2 regions of the Geodermatophilus sp. SMS 5-13 genome follow, and region 2 is predicted to be linked to the other one. Evidence: predicted binding sites of a transcription regulator. Region 2 holds the regulator's gene; the other holds the start of a gene.
The links. The regulator LexA, encoded in region 2, represses DNA repair genes until DNA is damaged. The targets are predictions, from matches to a motif close to TCGAACANNTGTTCGA.
Positions count from the first base shown of each region.

Region 1: a site for LexA is predicted at 9,093-9,108, ahead of AB3388_RS27960 (HNH endonuclease signature motif containing protein). Genes of this name have one in related genera too.

Region 1 covers NZ_CP165729.1:5,760,868-5,772,269, forward strand. Annotated here, with positions in the region: gene efeU (iron uptake transporter permease EfeU) at 1-398, shown strand, start outside; gene efeO (iron uptake system protein EfeO) at 391-1,530, shown strand; gene efeB (iron uptake transporter deferrochelatase/peroxidase subunit) at 1,538-2,842, shown strand; gene AB3388_RS27935 (protein kinase domain-containing protein) at 3,019-4,674, shown strand; gene AB3388_RS27940 (protein kinase domain-containing protein) at 4,764-6,239, shown strand; gene AB3388_RS27945 (cupredoxin domain-containing protein) at 6,268-6,804, opposite strand; gene AB3388_RS27950 (hypothetical protein) at 7,049-7,570, opposite strand; gene AB3388_RS27955 (competence/damage-inducible protein A) at 7,737-9,014, shown strand; gene AB3388_RS27960 (HNH endonuclease signature motif containing protein) at 9,125-10,333, shown strand; gene AB3388_RS27965 (hypothetical protein) at 10,394-11,402, shown strand, end outside.
Region 2 covers NZ_CP165729.1:4,277,895-4,289,296, forward strand. Annotated here, with positions in the region: gene AB3388_RS20680 (hypothetical protein) at 1-305, shown strand, start outside; gene AB3388_RS20685 (DUF817 domain-containing protein) at 279-1,148, opposite strand; gene AB3388_RS20690 (ornithine cyclodeaminase family protein) at 1,262-2,248, shown strand; gene AB3388_RS20695 (DUF8821 family protein) at 2,291-2,755, opposite strand; gene AB3388_RS20700 (vitamin B12-dependent ribonucleotide reductase) at 2,991-5,873, opposite strand; gene nrdR (transcriptional regulator NrdR) at 5,969-6,502, opposite strand; gene AB3388_RS20710 (hypothetical protein) at 6,891-7,700, opposite strand; gene AB3388_RS20715 (LysM peptidoglycan-binding domain-containing protein) at 7,841-8,407, opposite strand; gene lexA (transcriptional repressor LexA) at 8,623-9,411, shown strand; gene AB3388_RS20725 (NHL repeat-containing protein) at 9,430-10,443, opposite strand; gene AB3388_RS20730 (phosphatase PAP2 family protein) at 10,448-11,197, opposite strand; gene hflX (GTPase HflX) at 11,254-11,402, opposite strand, start outside.

The DNA of each region.
Region 1 (11,402 bases), 1.5 Mb from region 2:
GGGTGCTGCTCTACGCGGGCGCCATCCGGATCAACCTGACGAAGTTCTTCACGATCAGCGGCGTCCTGCTGATCTTCGTGGCCGCCGGCATCTTCAAGTACGGCGTCCACGACTTCCAGGAGGCCGGCGTCCTGCCCGGCCTGTCCACCCACGCCTTCGACATCTCCGGCGTCCTCGACCCGAGCAGCTGGTACGGCGCCGTCATCTCCGGGCTGTTCAACATCACGCCGCAGCCGTCGGTGCTCGAGACGGTCGCCTGGGTCGTCTACCTGATCCCGGTGCTCGCGCTGTTCCTCTGGCCGTCGCGCGCCAGGAAGACCGGACCGTCCCCCGCCCCCGAGGCCCTCACCGACGTGGCTGCGGCCACCCCGACCACCCCGGAGAAGTCCCGTGCGTGACCGTCGCATCCTGCTCTTCGCCGTCGGCACCGTCGCGGCGCTGGCGACCGCCGCCTGCAGCGGCTCCTCCGGCGGTTCGGACGGCGGGTCGTCGGAGGCCCGGGACTCCATCGCCGTGGCCGCCACCGACAGTTCCTGCGACGTCGACGCCGACACCCTCGAGGCCGGCACGCACAGCTTCGAGGTCACCAACACCGGCTCGAAGGTGACCGAGTTCTACGTCTACGCCGAGGGCGACCGGATCATGGGCGAGGTCGAGAACATCGCCCCCGGCGTGGCCCGCGACCTGCTCGTCGAGCTTCCGGCCGGGGACTACGAGACCGCCTGCAAGCCCGGCATGGTCGGCGACGGCATCCGGCAGCACCTCCAGGTCACCGGCGAGGCCACCCAGCTCTCCGACGACGAGGAGCTCTCCGCCGCTGTCGACAGCTACACGAAGTACGTGCAGACCCAGGTCGGCGCGCTGCGGGAGAAGACCCAGGAGTTCGTCGACGCGGTCAAGGCAGGCGACATCCCGGCCGCCCAGACGCTCTTCCCGGTCGCCCGGTCCTACTACGAGCGGGTGGAGCCGGTGGCCGAGAGCTTCGGCGACCTCGACCCCAGGATCGACGCCCGGGAGAACGACGTCGAGCCCGGCGACACCTGGACCGGCTTCCACGTCCTCGAGCGCGACCTGTGGCAGACCGGCGACATCTCGCGGTCCGGTCCGACGGCCGACCAGCTGATGACCGACGTCGACGACCTCGCCGACCGCGTGCAGGACCTCGAGCTGCAGCCGCTGGACCTGGCCAACGGCGCGCTCGGCCTCCTCGACGAGATCGCCACCGGGAAGATCACGGGCGAGGAGGACCGTTACTCCCACACGGACCTGTACGACTTCTCGGCCAACCTGGAGGGCTCCGAGGCCGCGATCCAGTCGCTGCGGCCGGTGATCGCCGATCGCGACGCCGACCTGGCCGGCGCGCTGGACGAGCAGTTCGAGGCGGCCTCGGCCGAGCTGGAGAAGTACCACACCGCGGACACCTGGACGACCTACACAGACCTGACGCAGGACCAGCTGCGCGGGCTGTCCGACTCGATCAACGCGCTCGCCGCGCAGGTCAGCCAGGTGCCTGCGGTGATCGCGCAGTAGGAGCACCATGACGCAGCACGAGGCGGCGACCGACCAGCCGGCGCGGGGCATCTCCCGGCGCCGGCTGTTCGGCTGGGCGGGCATCGGCGCGGCCGGGGTCGCCGTCGGCGGCGTCGCCGGCGGCGCCGTCGGCCGGGCCACCGGCGACGAGGCGGCCACCGCGCCCGCGTCCGCGGCTTCCGACGCGATCGCCTTCACCGGTGCGCACCAGGCCGGCATCACCACGCCCCAGCAGGACCGGCTGCACTTCGTCGCGTTCGACGTCATCGCCGACGACCGCGACACCCTGTCGCGGCTGCTGAAGGACTGGACCGCCGCCGCTCGCCGGATGACCGCCGGCCGCGACGCCGGGCCGATCGGGTCCCTCCCCGACAACGCCTACGTCCCGCCGGACGACACCGGGGAGGCGATCGGCCTGCCCGCCTCCGGCCTCACGCTCACCCTCGGCTTCGGCCCGACGCTGTTCACCACCGCCGACGGCGTCGACCGGTTCGGCATCGCCGCCCAGCGGCCCGAGCCGCTGCGCGAGCTGCCGCCGTTCCAGGGCGAGGAGATCGACCCGGCGATCAGCGGCGGCGACCTGTGCATCCAGGCCTGCGCCAACGACCCGCAGGTCGCCGTGCACGCCGTGCGCAACCTGGCCCGCATCGGGCAGGGCGTGGTCAGCATCCGGTGGTCGCAACTGGGGTTCGGGCGGACGTCGTCGACGTCCACCGGCCAGGCCACCCCGCGCAACCTGTTCGGGATGAAGGACGGCACCGACAACCTCAAGGCCGAGAACGACTCCGCGCTCGAGAAGTTCGTCTGGGTCGCCGACGGCGACGGCCCCGGCTGGCTGACCGGTGGCTCCTACCTGGTCACCCGCCGGATCCGCATGGAGATCGAGACCTGGGACCGGCAGCCGCTGCGCGAGCAGGAGCAGATCATCGGCCGCACGAAGGGGACGGGGGCGCCGCTCGGCCAGAAGGCCGAGTTCGACCCGGTGGACTTCACCACGCAGGTGGACGGCGAGTTCGCCATCCCGGAGACCTCGCACGTCTTCCTCGCCCACCCGAACAACTCCGGGACGGCGATCCTGCGCCGCGGCTACAGCTTCGTCGACGGCTCCGACGGCCTGGGCCGGCTCGACGCCGGGCTGTTCTTCATCGCCTACCAGCGCAACCCCGACACCGGCTTCGTCCAGGTGCAGAGGAACCTGCGGCACGACGCGATGAACGAGTACATCCAGCACACCTCGTCGGCAGTCTTCGCCTGCCCGCCCGGCGTCCGGGGGGACGACGACTGGTGGGGCCGCGCCCTGCTCGAGGGGTGACGCGTACTTCACGCCCCGGACCGGTCCGTCCTGACATATCGTCTGCTGGGGCATGTGTGAGTGCTGCGCCGTCCGGGCACCGAGTGACACGGGTGGCGCACGCAGCGTCTGCCCTTGGGCGGCAGTGGGGGCGGCCCGCAGACAGTCGGGCCGGACAGCGCGAGGAGTGACCCACGGTGGTCGAACCAGGACGTCGCTGCCTGGGTGACCGCTACGAGCTGCAGCAGCTGATCGCGGCCGGCGGCATGGGGCAGGTGTGGCGCGGCCACGACGACCTGCTCGGCCGGCCGGTCGCGGTGAAGGTCCTCCGCAGCGAGTACACCGGTGACCCCACGTTCCTCGCCCGGTTCCGGGCCGAGGCCCAGCACGCCGCCTCGCTCTCGCACCCCAACATCGCCGCCGTCTTCGACTACGGCGAGGTGGTCACCGAGGACGGCAGCGGCGAGACGCTCGCCTACCTGGTCATGGAGCTGGTGGAGGGCGAGCCGCTGTCGGCGGTGCTGCGGCGGGAGGCCCCGCTGGACATCCCGGCGACCCTGTCCGTGCTGCGCCAGACCGGGTCCGCCCTCGCCGAGGCGCACCGCGTCGGCATGGTGCACCGCGACGTCAAGCCGGGGAACATCCTGGTCCGGTCCGACGGCAGCGTGAAGATCACCGACTTCGGCATCGCCTGGTCGGCCGGCAGCGTGCCGCTGACCCGCACCGGCCAGGTGATCGGCACCGCGCAGTACCTCTCGCCGGAGCAGGCAGAGGGCAAGCACGCCACCCCGGCCAGCGACGTCTACGCGCTCGGCCTGGTCGGCTACGAGTGCCTGGTCGGCCGCGCCGCCTTCGAGGGCGACAACCCGGTCACGATCGCGCTCAAGCAGGTGCGGCAGAACCCCGACCCGCTGCCGGAGGAGCTGCCGCGGGGCGTCCGCACGCTCATCGGCCAGGCGCTGAACAAGGACCCGGACGCCCGGTACGCCGACGGCGCGGCGTTCGTCGACGCGATCGAGGAGGCCATCGCCGGCCGCGAGCCTCCGACGATCGCCGTCGACCGGCCGGCCGCCGCGGTGCCGGCCCCGGGCGCCGTCGACTCCGCCACGCAGGTCACGCCCGCCGCGCACGTCATCAGCCCGCCGGCGCGCCGGCGCCGGTCGATGGCGCTCGTGCTCGCCGCCGTCCTCCTCCTGGCGGTGGGCGCGGCGACCGCGTTCCTGTTCCTGCAGCGGGCGTCGGACGACGGCGGCTCGGCGCCCGCCGCCGCCACCAAGAAGCTGGACAGCCCGGGCATCGTCCTCGCCGCGGCCCAGTACGTGGGCCGGCCGGTCGACGACGTCGTCACGGAGCTGACCCGGCGCGGCCTCCAGGTGCAGCTCAAGCCCGTCGTGGATCCCGCCGCGCAGCCCGGCAACGTCACGGACGTGAGCCCGGTGGGGCAGGAGCTGTCGGCCGGCGACGTCGTCGTCGTCTCCTACGCCCGCGCGCCGGGGGAGGACACGAACACCCGCGTGCCGCAGGAGGAGTCCGCGGTGCTCGGCGACCAGGCGCCGGCGCCCGCGGACGTGACCACGTCCGACAGCGTCACCACAGAGGCCGCCGAGCCCACCCCCACGACGCCGACGACCGCGACGACCACCGTGCCGTCCTCCCTCGAGGGTGACCCGACGACCCCGACCGATGACACGTCCCCGACCGATCCGTCGTCCTCGGCGGGCTCGGGGTCCGGCTCGGGGACAGGGACGGGCACGGGCACTGGGACCGGGACGGGCAGTGACACCTCGTCCGCGCCGCCGGCCGGCAACTCGACACCGAGCACGAGCCAGCTCGACGCCACCGACGACGACTGAACCCGCCGTGTCCCCCGTCCGTGGGCCCCAGGTGTGGGCTCCGGCGCCCGGGGGCAGTGTGGGAGCCGGTCGCTGGAGGGGAGGCGTGCGTGGTCGCACCGGGCGGGCCGCCGCTCGGCGGCCGCTACGAGCTGCTGGGGCTGCTGGCCAGCGGCGGCATGGGTCAGGTCTGGCGCGGCCGCGACGTCGTGCTCGGCCGGCCCGTCGCGGTGAAGGTGCTGCGCAGCGAGTACACCGGTGACCCGACGTTCCTGGCCCGCTTCCGCGCCGAGGCCCAGCACGCGGCGCTGCTGGCGCACCGCAACATCGCCGCGGTCTTCGACTACGGCGAGGCCCCGGCGTCGACCGGAGAGCACCTGGCCTACCTCGTCATGGAGCTGGTGGACGGCGAGTCGCTGGCCGCCGTCCTCGCGAGGGAGGGGCGCCTCGACGTCCCCCGCACGCTCGACGTCCTCCGGCAGACCGCGGCCGGGCTGGCCGCGGCGCACGGCGCCGGCGTCGTGCACCGCGACGTCAAGCCGGGCAACCTGCTGGTGGGCACGGACGGCGTCGTGCGGATCACCGACTTCGGCGTCGCCTGGTCGGCCTCGGACGTCCCGCTGACCCAGACCGGGCAGGTCGTCGGCACCGCCCAGTACCTCTCGCCCGAGCAGGCCGAGGGCGGCCGGGGCGGCCCGGCCAGCGACGTCTACGCGCTCGGTCTGATCGGCTACGAGTGCCTGGCCGGGCACCGTGCTTTCGACGGCGGGACGCCGGTGCAGATCGCGCTCCGGCAGATCCGGGAGGAACCCCCGCCGCTGCCGGACGACGTCCCCGGCCCCGTGCGCGCGCTCGTCGCCCGGGCGCTGTGCAAGGACCCGGCCGGGCGGTTCGCCGACGGCGCGGCGTTCCGGGACGCGGTCGACGACGTGCGGGCGGGGCGGCCCGTGCCTCCGCCGACCCGGCGGTTCGCGGCCGCGGGGCTGCCCGGGCGGGCGCTCCGCCGCCGGCGGGTGCTGGCGCCCGTGGGCGCGCTGATCGCGGGGGCCCTGCTCGCGGGCGCGGGGATCGGTGTCGGCGGGCTGCACTGGGGGTCTGCGCCCACCGCGCCGGTGGTCGCGGAGGACGCGAACGGGGTCGTGCTGCGCTCGGCGGACCACGTCGGCCGGGCGGTGGACGACGTCGAGGCCGACCTGGCCGCGTTGGGGCTCCGGATCGCGAGGGCGCCGGTGGAGACGGCGGCGGCGCCCGCGGGCACGGTCCTCGCGCTGGACCCGGTGGGGGCGCTGCGGCCCGGCGACCTGGTCACCGTGTCCTTCGCCGTCGCGCCTGTCGCTGCCGCGCCGTCGAGCACCGCACCGCCGGCGTCCTCCCCGGCCGCGCCGGTGGAGGCCGCCCCGGTGGAGGCGGCGCCGGTAGAGGCAGCGGCGCCCGCTCCGGTGGAGGCCGCGGCGCCCGCGCCGGCGCCCGCCCCCGGGAACAGCGTCCGACCCGGCCGCGGAAACGGGAAGGCGAACGGCCTGGGCAACGGGAACGGGCACGCCGGAGGGAACGGCAAGGGGAACGGGAACGGCCGCGGCAACTGAGCCGCGGCCGTCCTCGATCTGCGAACGGTCAGCGGCGCACGGTGACGGTGGTCCGCATCCACGGGTGGACGAAGCACTGGAACTTGTAGGTGCCCGGGGCCAGGTTCTCGGTCGCCGAACCGCCCGGCTGGACGCCGGTCACCAGGAACTCGCGAGGCACCTGCACGCCCGGCGCGACGTCCACCAGGGCACACCGCGGGTCCGTGGAGGCGACGCCGCCCGGGTTCAGCACCGGGATGCAGCCCAGCTGGAAGTTGTCGACGCGGGTGAACGTGTGAAGCTCGCCGCCGACGTTGTCGGCCCGCAGCAACTCACCGGCGTTGATCGTCAGGTGGTCGGGGTGGAACCGCCAGTGGCCGTCGGAGCCCTTGGCCGCGACCTCGGCCAGGAAGTCCGCGAAAGTCGTGTCCCCGTTCCCGACACACGGAACGCCGTTGGCGGTGAACGTGGCCGGGTCGCAGCGGTCCTGCATCTGGACGACCTGCGCCTGGTTGCGGCCCGGCCCGCTGTCGGCCTGTGCGGGACCGGTGAACCCGAGGATCAGGAGGGCGGCGATCGCCCCCACGACGATGCTCCTACGACGTCTCATGACACCCCTTCACGACGGTGTGACGTGCCTGGCCGTGTGCCGTGCGCCGCGGGTGGTCTCCGCGGATCAGCTCCGAGGCGTGCGACATGGCGCATCGCGTCCCGGAGCGGGCGCAAGCTAGCGGCGGGGTCCATGACGCTTCAACGTCACAAGTCATCCGGGAGGAGCCGGGCAGGCACGGCGCAGCGCGCCGACACGGACGGTCGGCCGGCGGCTTCGCTCAGGCCTTGCGGTCGCCGGGGGCGAGCCAGAGCGCGATGCCGAGGCAGGCCAGCGCCGCGGTCAGCAGGAAGCCGCGGTTCGTGGTGACCTCCGGGAGGACCACCACGACCCAGAACACGGCGAGCCCGGTCAGCCCCGCGGCGGCGGTCTTCCACGACCGGTCGTTGCGCAGCTGACGGGAGCGGGCCACGGCCAGCGCAGCAAGGAGGACCGCGACGGTGGCGAAGGCCGACCAGAGCGGTGCCGCCGTCCAGAGCCGGGCCTCCCGGCCGGCACTCATCAGCAGCCCGATCTCCAGCAGTACCGCCGACGCCACGACGAGGACACGGACGGTGGCGGCGCCCCGCCGCGGCCGGACCCGCGAGACACCGGGCGCCGGCCGGGGCGGGCGCGGCAGGCCGTCGACGGGCCCGGTGGGCTGCACGTCGGGGGGTGGGGGAGCGTCGTCCCGGACGTGGTTGCGGGTCAGCTGGACCGTGCGGTGGGTCGTCGTGCGCGAGGGAGGTGGGGACAGGGACACGCGGTTCCTCCTGGCGTTCCGGGACGGGCCCGTCCTCCGGGGCCGCTGCGTGTGCGGACGCTAGCCACGACGCGGCCGTCGTCCCGGGGAACGTCGTGTGCGCGTCGGGAGCGTCGCTCCTGTCCGCATCCGGACGGACCGTTCCCGTTAGGGTCGCGGCGTGGGCATGCGCGCCGGAGTCGTCGTCACCGGGACCGAGGTGCTGACCGGGCGGGTGACCGACCGGAACGGGCCGTGGCTCGCCGAGCGGCTGCGCGAGCTCGGCGTCGACGTAGGCCACGTCGTCGTCGTGGGGGACCGGCCGGACGACGTCCGCTCCGCGCTGGACTTCCTCGCCGGCACCGGTGTCGGGCTGGTGATCACCTCCGGTGGCCTCGGCCCGACCGCGGACGATCTGACCGCCCAGGTGGTCGGGGACCATCAGGGCCGCCCGTCGGCGGTCGACCCGGCCCTCGAGCAGCGGATCGGCGGCATCGTCGAGCGGCTGATGGCCCGCCGGGGCTGGCGGGCCGATCCGGAGGCGACCGCGGCCGGCGTGCGCAAGCAGGCGCTGGTGCCCGCGGGGGCGACCGTGCTGGATCCGGTCGGGACGGCGCCGGGCCTCGTCGTCCCACCCGCCGAGGGGCGCGGCGGGCCGACGGTGCTCGTGCTGCCCGGCCCGCCCGCCGAGCTGCGGGGCATGTGGGGGGCGGCGGTGGCCGCCGAGCCGACCCAGCGGGCGCTGGCCGGCCGCGAGGAGCTGCGCCAGGAGACGCTGCGGCTCTGGGGGACGCTGGAGTCGCAGCTGGCCGCGACCCTGCGCGAGCACGACGCCGAGCTCGGCGGCCTGGAGGTCACCACGTGCCTGCGGGACGGCGAGCTGGAGATCGTGACGCGCTACGCCCCGGAGGCGGAGGCGGCGTACGAGCGGCTGGTCGCCGCGGTCGAGGAGGACTTCGGCGACACGCTGTTCTCCCGCGGGCCGTCACTCGACGACCTGGTCGCCCAGGGATTCGCCGAGCGCGGGCTGACCGTCGCCACCGCCGAGTCGTGCACCGGCGGCCTGCTCGCCGCGCGGCTGACCGAGCGGGCCGGGTCGTCGGCCTGGGTCCTCGGTGGCCTCACCGCGTACGCCAACTCGGCGAAGGAGCGGCTGGCCGACGTCCCCGCCGAGCTGCTGGCCGAGCACGGGGCGGTCAGCCCCGAGGTCGCCGCCGCGCTGGCCGAGGGCGCGCGTGCCCGCTTCGGTGCCGACATCGGCGTCGGCATCACGGGGATCGCCGGCCCCGGCGGGGGGACGCCGGACAAGCCGGTCGGCACGGTGCACCTGTGCGCCATCGGGCCTGACGGCGCACAGGTGAAGTCGCTGCGGCTGCCCGGGTCTCGCTCCGCCGTCCGCGGCCGTTCCGTGGTCATGGCGATGCACCTCCTGCGGGTTCTGCTGCTGGGTGGCCCGCCCGCCTGACAAGACCCTCGTCGCATCTGTGGACAACCGTCTGACCTGGGAATTCGGGTCGCGGGGCGGCTCCTTGACGGCTATTTTTCGTACAAACGTTCGAGTACGAAGGAGGTGTCGTGGAGGTGCCGTCGGAGGATGCGCTGCAGGCCCTGTCGGGCCCGCAGCTGCTCGACCGCACCCGGGCACTGGTCGCCGAGCGCAACCGGATCGACGCAGAACTGGCCCGCACCGTGCGCGTCGCGGACGGCCTGCGGGCGTTCGCCGGGGATGGGATGGCCACGGCGCAGTCGTGGCTGCGCGGGCACTGCCGGCTCTCCGGCAACGCGGCGTCGCGCGTGGTGCGCCACGGCCGGGCGCTGGAGCAGCTGCCCGCCGTCGCCGCCGCGCACGCGGCCGGGGAGCTCACCGCCGATCAGGTCGATGCCATCGGCAAGATCACCGGGCCGCGGCCGGTCGCGCTGGCCGCCGCCCAGGGCATCGACCTGACCGAGGTCGCCGCGGTGCTGGCCCGCCTCGCCGCCACCCAGCCGCACGAGGACCTGGTGAAGCTGGTGCACCAGGTGCTCACCCGCCTCGACGCCGACGGCCCCGAACCCGATCCCACCGAGGAACGATTCCTGACCTTCGCCAAGCACGCCGACGGGTCGGGCACCGGCCGCTTCCACCTCGACCCGCTGGGCATGGAGAAGCTGCAGGCCGCGCTGCAATCGATCCTGCAGACCCACCGGCCGGCCGACGATGCGCGCACCCGGCCCCAGCAGCAGGCCGACGCCCTCGTCCAGCTGGCCGACATCCACCTGGGCTGCGGCACGCTGCCGCTGCTGCGCACCGTCAAACCCCAGGTCGCGGTCCGGGTGAACAGTGAGGACCTGGCCGACCCGGCCACCGGCAGGGGCGCCGCGCGGGCCGGGTTCGGCGCGGTCCTCTCCGCCGCCCGCGCCCGGCAGGTCGCCTGCGACGCCGAGCTGCGCCGCTATCTGCTCTCCGCCGACGGTGAGCTGCTCGACTACGGCCGCGCCCAGCGGCTGGTCACCCCCGGCCTGCGCAAGGCCGTCGAACTCCGGGACGAGCACTGCGTGTTCGCCGGCTGCGATGCCCCGACCCACTGGTGCGAGGTTCATCACGTCGTGCATTGGCTCTTCGGCGGCGAGACCTCCGCGGAGAACTCCGCGCTGCTGTGCGAGCGGCACCACACCCAGGCCCACCACGGCTTCCGCGTCGAACGAGACAGCAGCGGACGCTGGCACACCTACCGGCGCGACGGCACCGAGATCCTCACCCTCCGACGACCGGTTGACGACCCAGGGCTCTCCCGCGCCGGGTGACCGTCCGAAGGAACAGCCCTCACGGGTTTCCCCGCGCTTCGACCGGAGTACTCAATTGGCATGCCCAAGCCGTCGGGCGTCAGCGACTGGCGGGCTTTGTCCCGCTGGCCCTGGGCCCGACGCGTGCTTCTGCTCGTGTTCTTCGCGGTCGGCGGTGTGCTGATCCTGCTGGCGGCGGGCGGTACCGCCCGCGCGGCTGATGACCCGATCCCCGGAGTGTCCGACGCGGTCAGCGTCGTGTCAGACGCGGCATCCCCGGCTGACGCGGCCCCGCCACCTCCCGCGTCCGCGTCCGCGCCCGATGTGGTGACCGACCAGGCCGCCGAAGTGACCGCCACGGTCACCGACACGGTGTCGGAGACCGTGGCGGAGCCATCGGTGGCGACGCCGCCTCCGCCGGCTGAGCCCGCCCCGGCTGTGACGGACCCCGTCGGGGTCACCCAGGCTGTCCCGCCGGCCGCTGACGAGGTCGTGGCGCCGGTCGTCGAGTCCGCTGCGCCCTCGGTGGCCGATGTGGTCGAGCCGGTGGCAGACGAGGTCGTGGCGCCTCCCGCCGACACGGTGACACCGCCAACGGAGACGCCGTCGGCTCCGCCGGTCGAAGGCGCCGTCCCTCCGGTCGGTGACCCGGTCGACGCGGTGGTCGAGCCCGCGGTGGAGACGGTCGGCCCGACCGTCGATGCGGCCGTCGACCCGGTGGTCGAGCCCGTCGAACCGGTCGTTGACGCCGTTGCTCCCGTGGCGTCGCCCGTCGTGGAGGCCATCCCGCCGGGGCTGGGTACGCCTCCGCCGGGGCACGGCACCGTGCCGCCGGGGCTGGAAACCGTGCCGCCGGGGCTGGGGACGCCTGCGCCGGGGCACGGCACCGTGCCGCCGGGGCTGGAAACCGTGCCGCCGGGGCTGGGGACGCCTGCGCCGGGGCACGGCACCGTGCCGCCGGGGCTGGAAACCGTGCCGCCGGGGCTGGGGACGCCTGCGCCGGGGCACGGCACCGTGCCGCCGGGGCTGGAAACCGTGCCGCCGGGGCTGGGGACGCCTGCGCCGGGGCACGGCACCGTGCCGCCGGGGC
Region 2 (11,402 bases):
CCGTCGTGCTGATCAGCTGGGCGCTGGGCATCGCCCTGGTCGTGCTGCCCCTGCTGTTCGCCCGCCGCATCGTCTCGGGGCACGCCGGCGTGGAGCGCCGGCAGCGCCTGTGGACCGTCGGCCAGGCGGTGGCGATCGGGGTGGCCCTCTGCGCGATCGCCTACTTCGTCGGCGACCACGGGTGGCTGCTGATCGCGGTGCCCGCCGCGGTGGTCGCCGTCCTGCGGGTGGTCCGGGCGGTGCAGGCGCGGCGGGACAAGCGCCGGGTGCCCGCGCGGTCAGGGGGCGGCGTCGCCCGCCGCTGACGCGACGGGCTCGACGGCGCCGGTCGCGACGACCGGTCGCGGGAGCCGCCGCGCTGCGGTGCCGGCCCGGAGCACGGTCCGGTCGCGCACGCTCCCGTACAGCTGCCCCTCGTAGGCCTTGACCGCCGCGACCAGCACGATGCTGACGACGACGAGCAGCGACCACGACCCGAGCTTGGCGGGGTGGACCAGCGTCCACACCGACTCCTGCGACGGGTACTGCCAGGCCCGCAGGAACGTGGCGGCGTTCTCCGCGGCCCAGAGGAAGAAGCCGATGAGGCCGAAGGAGAGCGCGAGCGGCATCGCGTAGCGGTGGCCGCCGACGGTGAAGTGCACCCAGGTGCGCCTGGTCGCGAGCAGCAGCGCGGCGGCCAGCACGAGCCGCGCGTCCCACATCACGGAGGAGGTGAAGAAGTTCAGGTAGATCAGGCCGGCCACGGCGGCCGTGGTGCGGGCCCGGTAGGCGGTGATCCGCAGGTCGAACCGGCGCCACGCCTGGCAGACGTAGCTGCCGACGGCCGCGTACATGAATCCGCTGTAGAGCGGGACGCCGCCGATCGTCGCGACACCGGTGTCGGGATAGGACCACGAGCCCTGCCGGACCTTGAACAGCTCCAGGGCCAGCCCGACGACGTGGAAGCCGAAGATCACGGCGACCTCGCGCCCGGTCTCCCAGCGGACGAGCCAGAGCACCAGCGTGACCGCGAGGCACCAGATCAGCAGCGCGTCGGCAGGATCGACCGGGAGCGGCACGAGCCGGACGAGCGCCAGTCCGAGGAAGAACAGGACAGCGAACAGGCAGCACTGCGCCTCGACCCACCCGAACCGCAGCAGCTGTCTCACCCGCGGAAGGCTAGGTGAGCCTCGGCGCGGGCCGGTGCGCCCGCGCCCGCACGCGTGTCGGCCGTCGCGGGGCGCGTTGACCCCGACCGGGACCCGCGCGGAGCATCTGCCGGGTGCTGGTGCTCACCGGCGATGAGATCGCCGCCCTCCTGGACCTGGACGCACTGATCGACGCGCTCGGCCCGGCGATGGCCGACCTCAGCGCCGGCCGCGCGTCGGTGCCCGAGCGGACCGGGGCCGTCGTCCAGGACGCGGACGGCCGGCTGCTCGCGATGCCCGGGTACGTGCCCTCCCAGGGTGCGCTCGTGACCAAGCTGGTCTCGCTGTTCCCGCGCAACGCCGGAACCGCGTTGCCCACCCACCAGGCGGTGATCGTCGTCTTCGACGCCGCGACCGGCGCCCCGGCCGCGCTGCTCGACGGGACCGTGATCACCGCCGTCCGCACCGGCGCCGGCTCGGCGTTGTCCGCGCGGCTGTTGGCGCGGGCGGACGCGTCGGTCCTGGCGGTGCTGGGCACCGGGGTGCAGGCCCGCTCGCACACCCGGGCGATGGCGAGGGCGCGCCCGCTCCGCGAGGTCCGGGTGGCCGGCCGCAGCCAGGTCCGGGCCGAGTCCGTGGCCGCGGACCTGCGGAAGGAGCTCGACGTCGAGGTCCGCGCGGTCGGCTCCTACCGGGAGGCGATGGACGGCGCCCACATCGTCTGCGCGACCACCCACCCCACCGATCCGGTGGTGCGGCGGGAGTGGCTGGCGCCCGGTACCCACGTGACGTCCGTGGGCTGGGCGCCCGGCGGCCGGGAGGTCGATGACGCGACGGTCGCCGAGGCGCTGGTGTGCGTCGAGTCGCGCGGGGTGGCGCTGGCACCTGTCGCCGCTGCGGGCAGCGCGGATCTGGCCGAGCCGCTGCGCGGGGGCCTCATCACCGAGGACGGGATCGTCGAGGTCGGCGAGCTCGTCGCCGGCACCCGGCCGGGCCGCACCACCCCGGACCAGATCACGCTGTACAAGTCCGTGGGCGTCGCGGTGCAGGACGCCACGGCGGCCACCCTCGTGCTCGCTGCCGCGCGGACCGCCGGCGCCGGGCGCGAGCTGGTGCTCTGACCGCGACCGACCGGCGCCGGCCGCGTACACGTTCGTCCCGCCTCAGTACTCACCCTTGATCACGAAGAAGGATCCGCGGATCGTGCCGGCCAGCTTCGACTTCTGGCGCGCGAACTTGAAGCGGGACGCGAGTTCCTCGGGAACCTCCATCCCGTCGGACAGCTTGAACCCCACGGCGCGCTTCTTCCCGTCCTCCAGGCCGTACATCACGTTGATCGACAGGCCGGATTCGTAGAACACGTAGGCCATCCGGGTCCCGTCGACCTCGAAGGTCGTGGCCTCGAGCGGACGGGACGAGATGACGAGGTCGCGCTCCTCCTCGAGGATGCGGTGCACCCAGTCGACCGTCTCCGCTGCTTCGGGCGCGGGGTCGACGGTGAAGACGTGGCCGAACTTGTTCTTGTAGTAGCGAGCCTCGTTGGCCCTCAACCCGGCGAGTGCCTCGGGAACCGGCGACGACTCCAATCCGACGGTGGACACGTTCTCGAAATCGACGACCTGCGACACCACGACCTCCCATCGACCAGTCCGGCAGCGGACAGTAGCGGGTTCACCGCAGTGCGGGCGTACCGCTCCTCCCTCTCCCCCGGACGGCCAACGGCCCGGTCCCTGGAGGAGGAACCGGGCCGTTGGACGGGGCGCGCGAGCCAGGAGATGTCCCGCCGACCGCACTCGGGACCATGCTGACCGGGATCAGGTCATGGCCGGCCGCGCCGGCGGGGACATTTCCTGGCCGTTCACATCAGCTGCAGCCGCTGGTGGAGCCGCAGCCCTCGCAGACGTAGCAGCTGCCGGCGGGGCGCATCTTCGTGCCGCAGGTCATGCACAGCGGCGCGTCGGTGGCAGTGCCGGTCACCAGCTCGAGCAGTTCCGCCGAGGAGTGCGCCTCCTTGACCGGCTTCTCGGTCGCCTTCGACGAACCAGCCTCGGGCTTGCGCTCGTCGGTCGGCGCCGAGCCGCGCAGCGCCTCGAGGTCGACGTCCTCCTCGACGACCGTGCCGGCCGACGCCGAGGTGCCGTAGCCGGACACCTGCGCCGCCCGCTCCTCGGCGCTGAAGATGCCGAGGGTCGCGCGGGTCTCGACCGGCAGGTGGTCCAGCGCCAGGCGACGGAAGATGTAGTCCATCACCGACTGGGCGATCCGGATGTCCGGGTCGTCGGTCATGCCGGCCGGCTCGAAGCGCATGTTGGTGAACTTCTGGATGTAGGTCTCCAGCGGCACACCGTGCTGCAGCGCGATCGACAGCGCGATGGAGAAGGCGTCCATGACACCGGCCAGGGTCGAGCCCTGCTTGCCGAGCTTCAGGAACACCTCACCGAGGCTGCCGTCCTCGTACATGCCGGCGGTCATGTAGCCCTCGGCACCGGCCACGCTGAACGAGGTGGTGACGCTGGTCCGCTTCTTCGGCAGCCGCTTGCGCACCGGGTGCGACAGGGCCGCCGGGGCGGCCTCGGTCTTGGCCTCCGCCCCACCCTCACCGCTGGCCTTCTTGGCCTTGGCGTCGGACAGCGGCTGGCCGACCTTGCAGTTGTCGCGGTAGATCGCCAGCGCCTTGAGGCCGAGCTTCCAGCCCTGGAAGTAGATGTTCTCGACGTCCTCGACGGTCGCCGACTCCGGCATGTTCACCGTCTTGCTGATGGCGCCGGAGATGAACGGCTGGACCGCCGCCATCATCCGGACGTGGCCCATTGGCGAGATGGCCCGCTCGCCCATCGCGCAGTCGAACACCTCGTAGTGCTCCGGGCGCAGGCTCGGCGCGTTGACCACGTGGCCGTGCTCGGCGATGTACTCGACGATCGCCTCGATCTGCTCCTCCTGGTAGCCCAGGCTCTTGAGCGCGCGCGGCACCGTCTGGTTGACGATCTGCATCGAGCCGCCGCCGACCAGCTTCTTGAACTTGACCAGCGAGAAGTCCGGCTCGATGCCGGTCGTGTCGCAGTCCATCATGAAGCCGATGGTCCCGGTGGGGGCCAGGACCGAGGCCTGCGCGTTGCGCCAGCCGTTGTCGGCGCCGATCTCCAGGCCCAGCTGCCACTGCTCGGTCGCGGCCTTGAGCACGTCGGCGTCGTCGGCGCCGACGGGGCGGATCGCGTCGTTGGCCGCGGCGTGCTTGCGCATGACGCGGGCGTGCGCGTCGGCGTTGCGGGCGAAGCCGTCGTACGCCCCGACGATGCCGGCCAGCTCGGCCGAGCGGCGGTAGGCGGTGCCGGTCATCAGCGAGGTGATCGCCGCGGCGAGGGTCTGGCCACCGCGCGAGTCGTAGGCGTGGCCGGTCGCCATGAGCAGCGCGCCGAGGTTGGCGTAGCCGATGCCCAGCTGCCGGTAGGCCCGCGTGGTCTCGCCGATCGGCTCGGTCGGGAAGTCGGCAAAGCAGATCGAGATGTCCATCGCGGTGATGACCAGCTCGACGGCCTTGACGAAGTTCTTCGAGTCGAACGTGCCGTCGGCCTTGAGGAACTTCATCAGGTTCAACGACGCCAGGTTGCACGAGCTGTTGTCGAGGCTCATGTACTCCGAGCACGGGTTGGACGCGTTGATCCGCCCGGTCTCGGGGTTCGTGTGCCAGTCGTTGATCGTGTCGTCGTACTGGATGCCCGGGTCGGCGCACTCCCACGCCGCCTGGGTGACCTTGCGGAACAGGTCCTTGGCGTCGACGGTCGAGATGACCGCGCCGTCCTGCCGGGCCCGCAGGCCGAACTCGGTGCCGTCCTCGACCGAGCGCATGAACTCGTCGGAGACGCGGACGGAGTTGTTGGCGTTCTGGTACTGGACGCTGGTGATGTCCTTGCCGCCGAGGTCCATGTCGTACCCGGCGTCGCGCAGCGCGCGGATCTTGTCCTCCTCGCGCGCCTTGGTCTCGATGAACTCCTCGATGTCGGGGTGGTCGATGTCGAGGACGACCATCTTGGCCGCGCGGCGGGTGGCGCCACCGGACTTGATCGTCCCGGCGGAGGCGTCGGCGCCGCGCATGAAGCTGACCGGGCCGGAGGCGGTGCCACCGGAGGAGAGCAGCTCCTTGGAGGAGCGGATGCGGGAGAGGTTCAGGCCGGCGCCCGAGCCGCCCTTGAAGATCAGCCCCTCCTCCCGGTACCAGTTGAGGATCGAGTCCATCGTGTCGTCGACGGCGAGGATGAAGCAGGCGCTGACCTGCTGCGGCGCGCTCGTGCCGACGTTGAACCACACCGGGGAGTTGAAGCTGAAGTACTGGTGCAGCAGCATCCAGGTCAGCTCGTGCTCGAAGATCTCCGCGTCGCCCTCGGTGGCGAAGTAGCCGTACTCGCGGCCGGCCGCACCGTAGGTGAGCACCACCCGGTCGATGAGCTGACGCAGGCTGTTCTCGCGCTGCGGGCTACCCACCGCGCCGCGGAAGTACTTCGTGGTGACGATGTTGGTGGCGTTGATGCTCCACTCGGCGGGGAACTCGACGCCGCGCTGCTCGAAGTTGATCGAGCCGTCACGCCAGTTCGTCATGACGACGTCGCGGCGCTCCCACGTCACCTCGTCGTACGGGTGCACACCCGCGGTCGTGAAGACCCGCTTGACCTTCAGGCCCTTCCCCCGGGCTGGCGCCTTGCCCCCGCGACGTGCTCGGGTGGGGGTCAGGCGGTCGTCGGTCTCGGTCATGAGTTGGAGCTCTCCCTTGGTGCGGCAGCGGCTGGGGAAGAACCGCAGTTGTGTGCTGCTCGGACTGGTGTATCGGCTGGTACTGACAGTTTTTTTCAGGTGCCGGTGGACGGCCGGCCGCCCCGGCGGCGGGACGGCGGGGCGTCGGGCTGCATGCCCGGCAGCGGCGGGGTGCCGCCCGGCAGGTGCCGGGCCCGCAGCTCGGTGATCTCCTTCTCGAAGTCCTCGAGGGAGTCGAACGCGCGGTAGACGCTGGCGAAGCGGAGGTAGGCCACCTCGTCCAGTTCCCGCAGCGGCCGCAGGATCGCCAGCCCGACCTCGTGGCTCGGCACCTCGGCCGCGCCGGTGGCCCGGATGGCGTCCTCGACCTGCTGGGCCAGCTGGGCCAGCTGGTCCTCGTCCACCGGACGGCCCTGGCAGGCCCGCCGGACGCCCGCGACGACCTTGGCGCGGTTGAACGGCTCGCTGACCCCGCTGCGCTTGACGACGGCGAGCACCGCCTCCTCGACGGTGGTGAACCGGCGCCCGCAGGCGGGGCAGGAGCGACGGCGACGAGTGGTCGCCCCCTCGTCGGCCTCGCGGGAGTCGATGACCCGGCTGTCCGGGTTGTGGCAGAACGGGCACCGCACGGCGATCCGCCTCCTCCCCGAGCCTCGCTCAGAGCCTGTCCGCCGAGCCGGCCTGTGGACCCTCCTGGGGACATCCGGTGGACGCCCGGGGGAGAACCTGAGGACCGCTTGTGGAAGAACTACGGCTCTGTAACTACTAGATGTAGGGGAACCCTAGGCGCGGCTCCACTACATGTGCAAGAGGACGCACGGGGGTTGTGTTCCACCGAGACCCGCCCGTGACCAGCCGCAACAACTCGCCGCAGCCGTCACACGACACGCCGCGCGACGCGCCCGCGAGGAGGCCGGCGATGCGGTAGAGGGGCATGCTGCGCGACCCCGGGCCGGGGGGCGCGAGGCGGACGCCGGACCGGTCCGGCGACGGCCGACGGGCCGCGGGCCGCCGGGCTCAGACGCCGGTCAGCGAGTCGTCCCGGCGCGCGCTGCGCGGCCGCGGCACCGACCCGCTCCGTCCGACGTCACCGAGCCGCATCGGCCGGGTGAACAGGTCCGGCTCCGGCGACAGGGCGCCGGACCCGGACCAGTCGGCACCGGGGACGCCGGGCCAGGTGTCGTCCGACCGGGCGCCCCACACCTCCGCAGCGCGGGCCGCGGGCGTGCGGACCTCGAGCGGCGAGTCGGTCACCGCGGCCCGGACGCCCGTGTCGACAGCACGGTGCCGGCCCGCTCCGGACGGCGACGCCGGAGCCCGGTGCCGTCCCGCCCGAGCCCCCACCGCCGGGAACTCGGCGGTCTCACCGACGACGCGCGAGTCGGCGCGCCTCCGGCCGGCCGGATGCACCGCTCGGCTGGCGGCGTCCTCACGGACGGCGGGCAGCCCGCGGGCGCCGGGCAGCTCGCGCACCTGCGGGACAGGGCGCACGCCGGGCGCCGCGGGTCGGCCACGGCGTGCCGGACCGGTGGCCGAGACGTCGGCGAGGCGCAGGCTCCGCGTGGCCGCCGGGTCCTCCGCCGGGGCAACCGCGGGCTCCGGGGCGACGGACAGGTGCGGCTCGGGCAGTCGCAGACTGCTCAGGTCGGTCCAACTGGACTCTTCGACCCCGCCGACGGTCAGGCGCACCCAGACCTGGCAGGCGCCGCCGGCGTCGTGCCGCCAGCCGAGCAGCGATCCGGGCAGCCACTCCCCCGCCGAGTACACCTCGACGTCCTGCGGCTGACTGGTGAACACCGCTGCACGACTCTCCATGACGCCTGACACGCGACGACGGTAAGCGGTGGAGTCAGTACGCAGCGTGAAGGCGCGGGTACTGAGGGTTGACGAAGTCGGCGTCCCGATGTTGTCGGAGTCTTCGCGGGCCGGCCGGGCACCGACAAGCGACCGCTCTCGCCATCGGGCACTCACGGCAGCTGCAGCACCTGACCCGGCACCACGTCCGCGCCGTCGATCCCGTTGAGCTGCTGGATCTCGTACACCACCGCGCGCACGTCGTCGCCCGCGTCGGCGACGGCGGCCGCGATCGACCACAGCGTGTCACCCGGCTCGACCACCACCGTGCTCACCCCGGCGAGACGCAGATCGCCGCCCGCGCCACCGGCGACCAGCGGTCCGAGCCAGGAGCCGACGGCAACCGCCGCCGCCAGGCCGAGGGCGACCAGCAGCCGGCGGGCGCGCGGGGTGAGGCGCAGCGGAGCAGCCGGCGTGCGGGATGGCGTGGCGCAGCCGCCCCGGACCGGGCGGCCGGCCGCCGCGGGGCGCCCGGCCGGCGCCGAGGACGCCGGACGGGCCGGCGGGGCGAGGGGGGAGGGCGAGCGGCCCACCCGCTCGCCGGGCCGGACCGACCGGCCCGCCCGCGCGGGCCGCCCCGTCTCCAGCGGACGATCACCCGAGACGGACCGGAGCGAGGGCCGCCACGGCGCCTGCACCGCCTCGTCGAAGTCCAGGACTGCCTGCTGCACGCTTCCCACGACACTCTCCTCCCGCCGATCCCGACACCGCGTCGTTCTCGAACGCGTGTTCGATTCGAACGCCCGTGCGAATGTCTACCGGACGCGGCCGACAGAAGCGACCCGACCCGTCGCGACTCGAACGTGTGTTTGAAAAATCCGAGCGGCGGCGCTACCGTCTGCCACCAAGGACGGACGGCGCGATCCGGCGACTGGGCCGGCGGCGAGGAGGAGACGTGGCGGGCACGAGGGGGACGTCCGGCGGTCGCCGGTCGACCGGTGACGGCGCGGGCACGACCGGCCGGCGCCGTGCGGCGGAGACGGCGGGCACGACGACGGACGACGCACCGGCCGCCGTGCGGTCCTTCCCGGACCGCGGCGAGGCCGGCGACGGCCTCACGCAGCGGCAGCGGCGGGTGCTCGAGGTCATCCGCGACTCGATCGAGCGGCGGGGCTATCCGCCCTCGGTGCGCGAGATCGGTGAGGCCGTCGGGCTGTCCTCGGCCTCGTCGGTGGCGCACCAGCTCTCGGTGCTGCAGAAGAAGGGCTGGCTTCGCCGCGACCCCAACCGGCCGCGCGCCCTCGACGTGCGGCTGCCGGGCGAGCACGGCCCGACCGCGCTGCCCGTGGCCGAGGAGACCGGCACCGCCGCGCCGACCTATGTGCCGCTCGTCGGCCGGATCGCGGCCGGCGGCCCGGTCCTCGCCGAGCAGGCGGTGGAGGACGTGTTCCCCCTCCCCCGCGAGCTCGTCGGCGAGGGGACGCTGTTCATGCTCAAGGTCGCCGGTGACTCGATGGTGGAGGCGGCGATCTGCGACGGCGACTGGGTCGTGGTGCGGCAGCAGCCCACCGCCGAGAACGGCGAGATCGTCGCGGCCATGATCGACGGCGAGGCGACGGTGAAGACCTACAAGCGCCGCGACGGGCACGTGTGGCTGCTGCCGCACAACCCGGCGTACGAGCCGATCCCGGGCGACGACGCGACGATCCTGGGCCGGGTCGTCAGCGTCCTGCGCCGGGTCTGAGCCGCGACGGCGCGGGGCTCAGACGGTCCCGCGCCGTCGGATCAGCAGGCCGCCCAGCCAGACCACCACGGTGGCCACGGCGGCGGCGATGAGGCCCGCGGTGAACGCGGGCGGGCCCGATGCGGCGTCGGCCTCGGCGGAGCCCTGCGCCGCGGCGGCGACCGGCGCCGGCTGCGCCGTGACCGGCACGAGGGTCACGTCGCCGGGAAGTCCCTCGCCGGCGACCACCAGCTGCCGGTCGTCGGTGCTGAAGCTGATCGCCTCACCCTGCGGGGCCGGGGGCAGCGCGACCCGCACGGGGGCGGCGCCCAGGGCGCCGGCCACGTCGGAGCCGGACAGCGGCCACACGTAGGCGTCGGTGTAGGTGCGCAGCGCGAGCAGCGTGCCATCGCGCGACACCGCTCCCCCGGTGGCCATCAGCTGGCCGGCGCGGCCCACCGGCCCACCGTCCGTGCCGGTGAGCGTGAAGTTGACCGAGGCCACTCTCTCCAGCGCCACCGCGCCCCCGTCGACCAGCGCGGCGGTGGGCCGGTAGACGCCACTGGCCCCGAGGATCTCCTTGGTGACGAGGTACGGCGTCCCGTCCGGGGCCAGCAGCAGCGACTCGGCGTCGTGCGGCCCGTCGGGATAGCTCATGCGGAACACCCCGGTCGACCCGTCCAGGCGCAGGGCGAGGAGGGCGACCGTGGGCCGATTGGTCCGGTTGTCCCCGACGTCGGCCAGCCACACGGTGCCGTCGGCTCCGACCGCGAGGTCCTCGGGGTCGTAGGGATCGACCGGCGCGGAGTGGACCTCGACGATCTGGCAGGCCGTGTCGAGCACGTAGACGTTCAGCTCCACGCCGCCGTCGTTGATGGCCACCATGCGATCGCCCAGCACGACCAGGCCGGACAGCTCCGGGAGCCGGGGATCGGTCACCTGGCACAGGGGATGCGGGGCGGTGGCGTCCGCCGCCGCGGCGGCCGGGACGGCGCCGGCGACCACGAACGCCGTTGCCAGGGCTACTGCCGCCGGCAACAGGTGCGCCCGCACGCGACTAGGCGGACCGCCGGCCAGCTCGGGCACGTACCCAGCGTGACAGAACGGACGCGTCCAGTGCGTGCACCACGCCCAACAGCAGGATGCCCACGGCGCCGCCGACGACCGCGTCGGTGACCCAGTGGAAGTCCAGGGCCACCATCGCCAGGCCCGCGGCCACCGGCCCGAGGATCGACAGCCACCGGAACGCCCGCTGCACCGGCGCGGGCAGGCCGAACTCGACCGCCTGCCAGCGGGCCACGCCCCACATCAGCACGGCGTTCGCCACGTGCCCCGAGGGGTAGGAAGCGCCGTCCCGGTGGAAGAACGACCCCGGATAGGACGGCGCGGTCCGCCCGGCGCCGTACTTGAAGCCGTACACGACCGCTGTGAGCAGGGCCAGGGCGACGAGGACGCGCAGCAGCGGCACCAGCGTCCGGCGCCGCCAGCCGAGGTAGCCGACCAGCGCCGCCAGCACGATCAGGATGAAACCGCGCCCGCCGAGCTGGGTGACCGCCCAGACCGGCCAGTAGGCGCCCGACTCCTTGATGCCCCACGAGCTGATCACCTCGGAGACGCGCAGGTCCATGCGCTCGAGGGAGCCGCGGCTGAACAGGTCGATCGACACGACCACGGTGACCCCGCCCGCCAGCGCGAGCAGCCACCACGGCGGCCGGCCCGGCGAGACGACGGCCGGGACGCCCTTGTGGTCGGGTTCGGCGACGGCGGAGGCCTCGCCGGATCCCCGCCGCATCGCGCCGATCGTCACGGCCTCACGGTACCGGGTCCCGTGACCCGTTCGTGATCTCGACCTGCCGGAATGGCTCAGACCGCCGGGGCGGCGAACTCCTCCAGGGCCGCTGCGAGGGCACCGTCGACCCGCGCGGTCAGCCGCGTGCCGCCGGCCTCGTGCAGCTCGGAGAGCACCTCGCCGTCGCGGTGCATGCGCGCGACCAGGTCACCGCGCCCGTAGG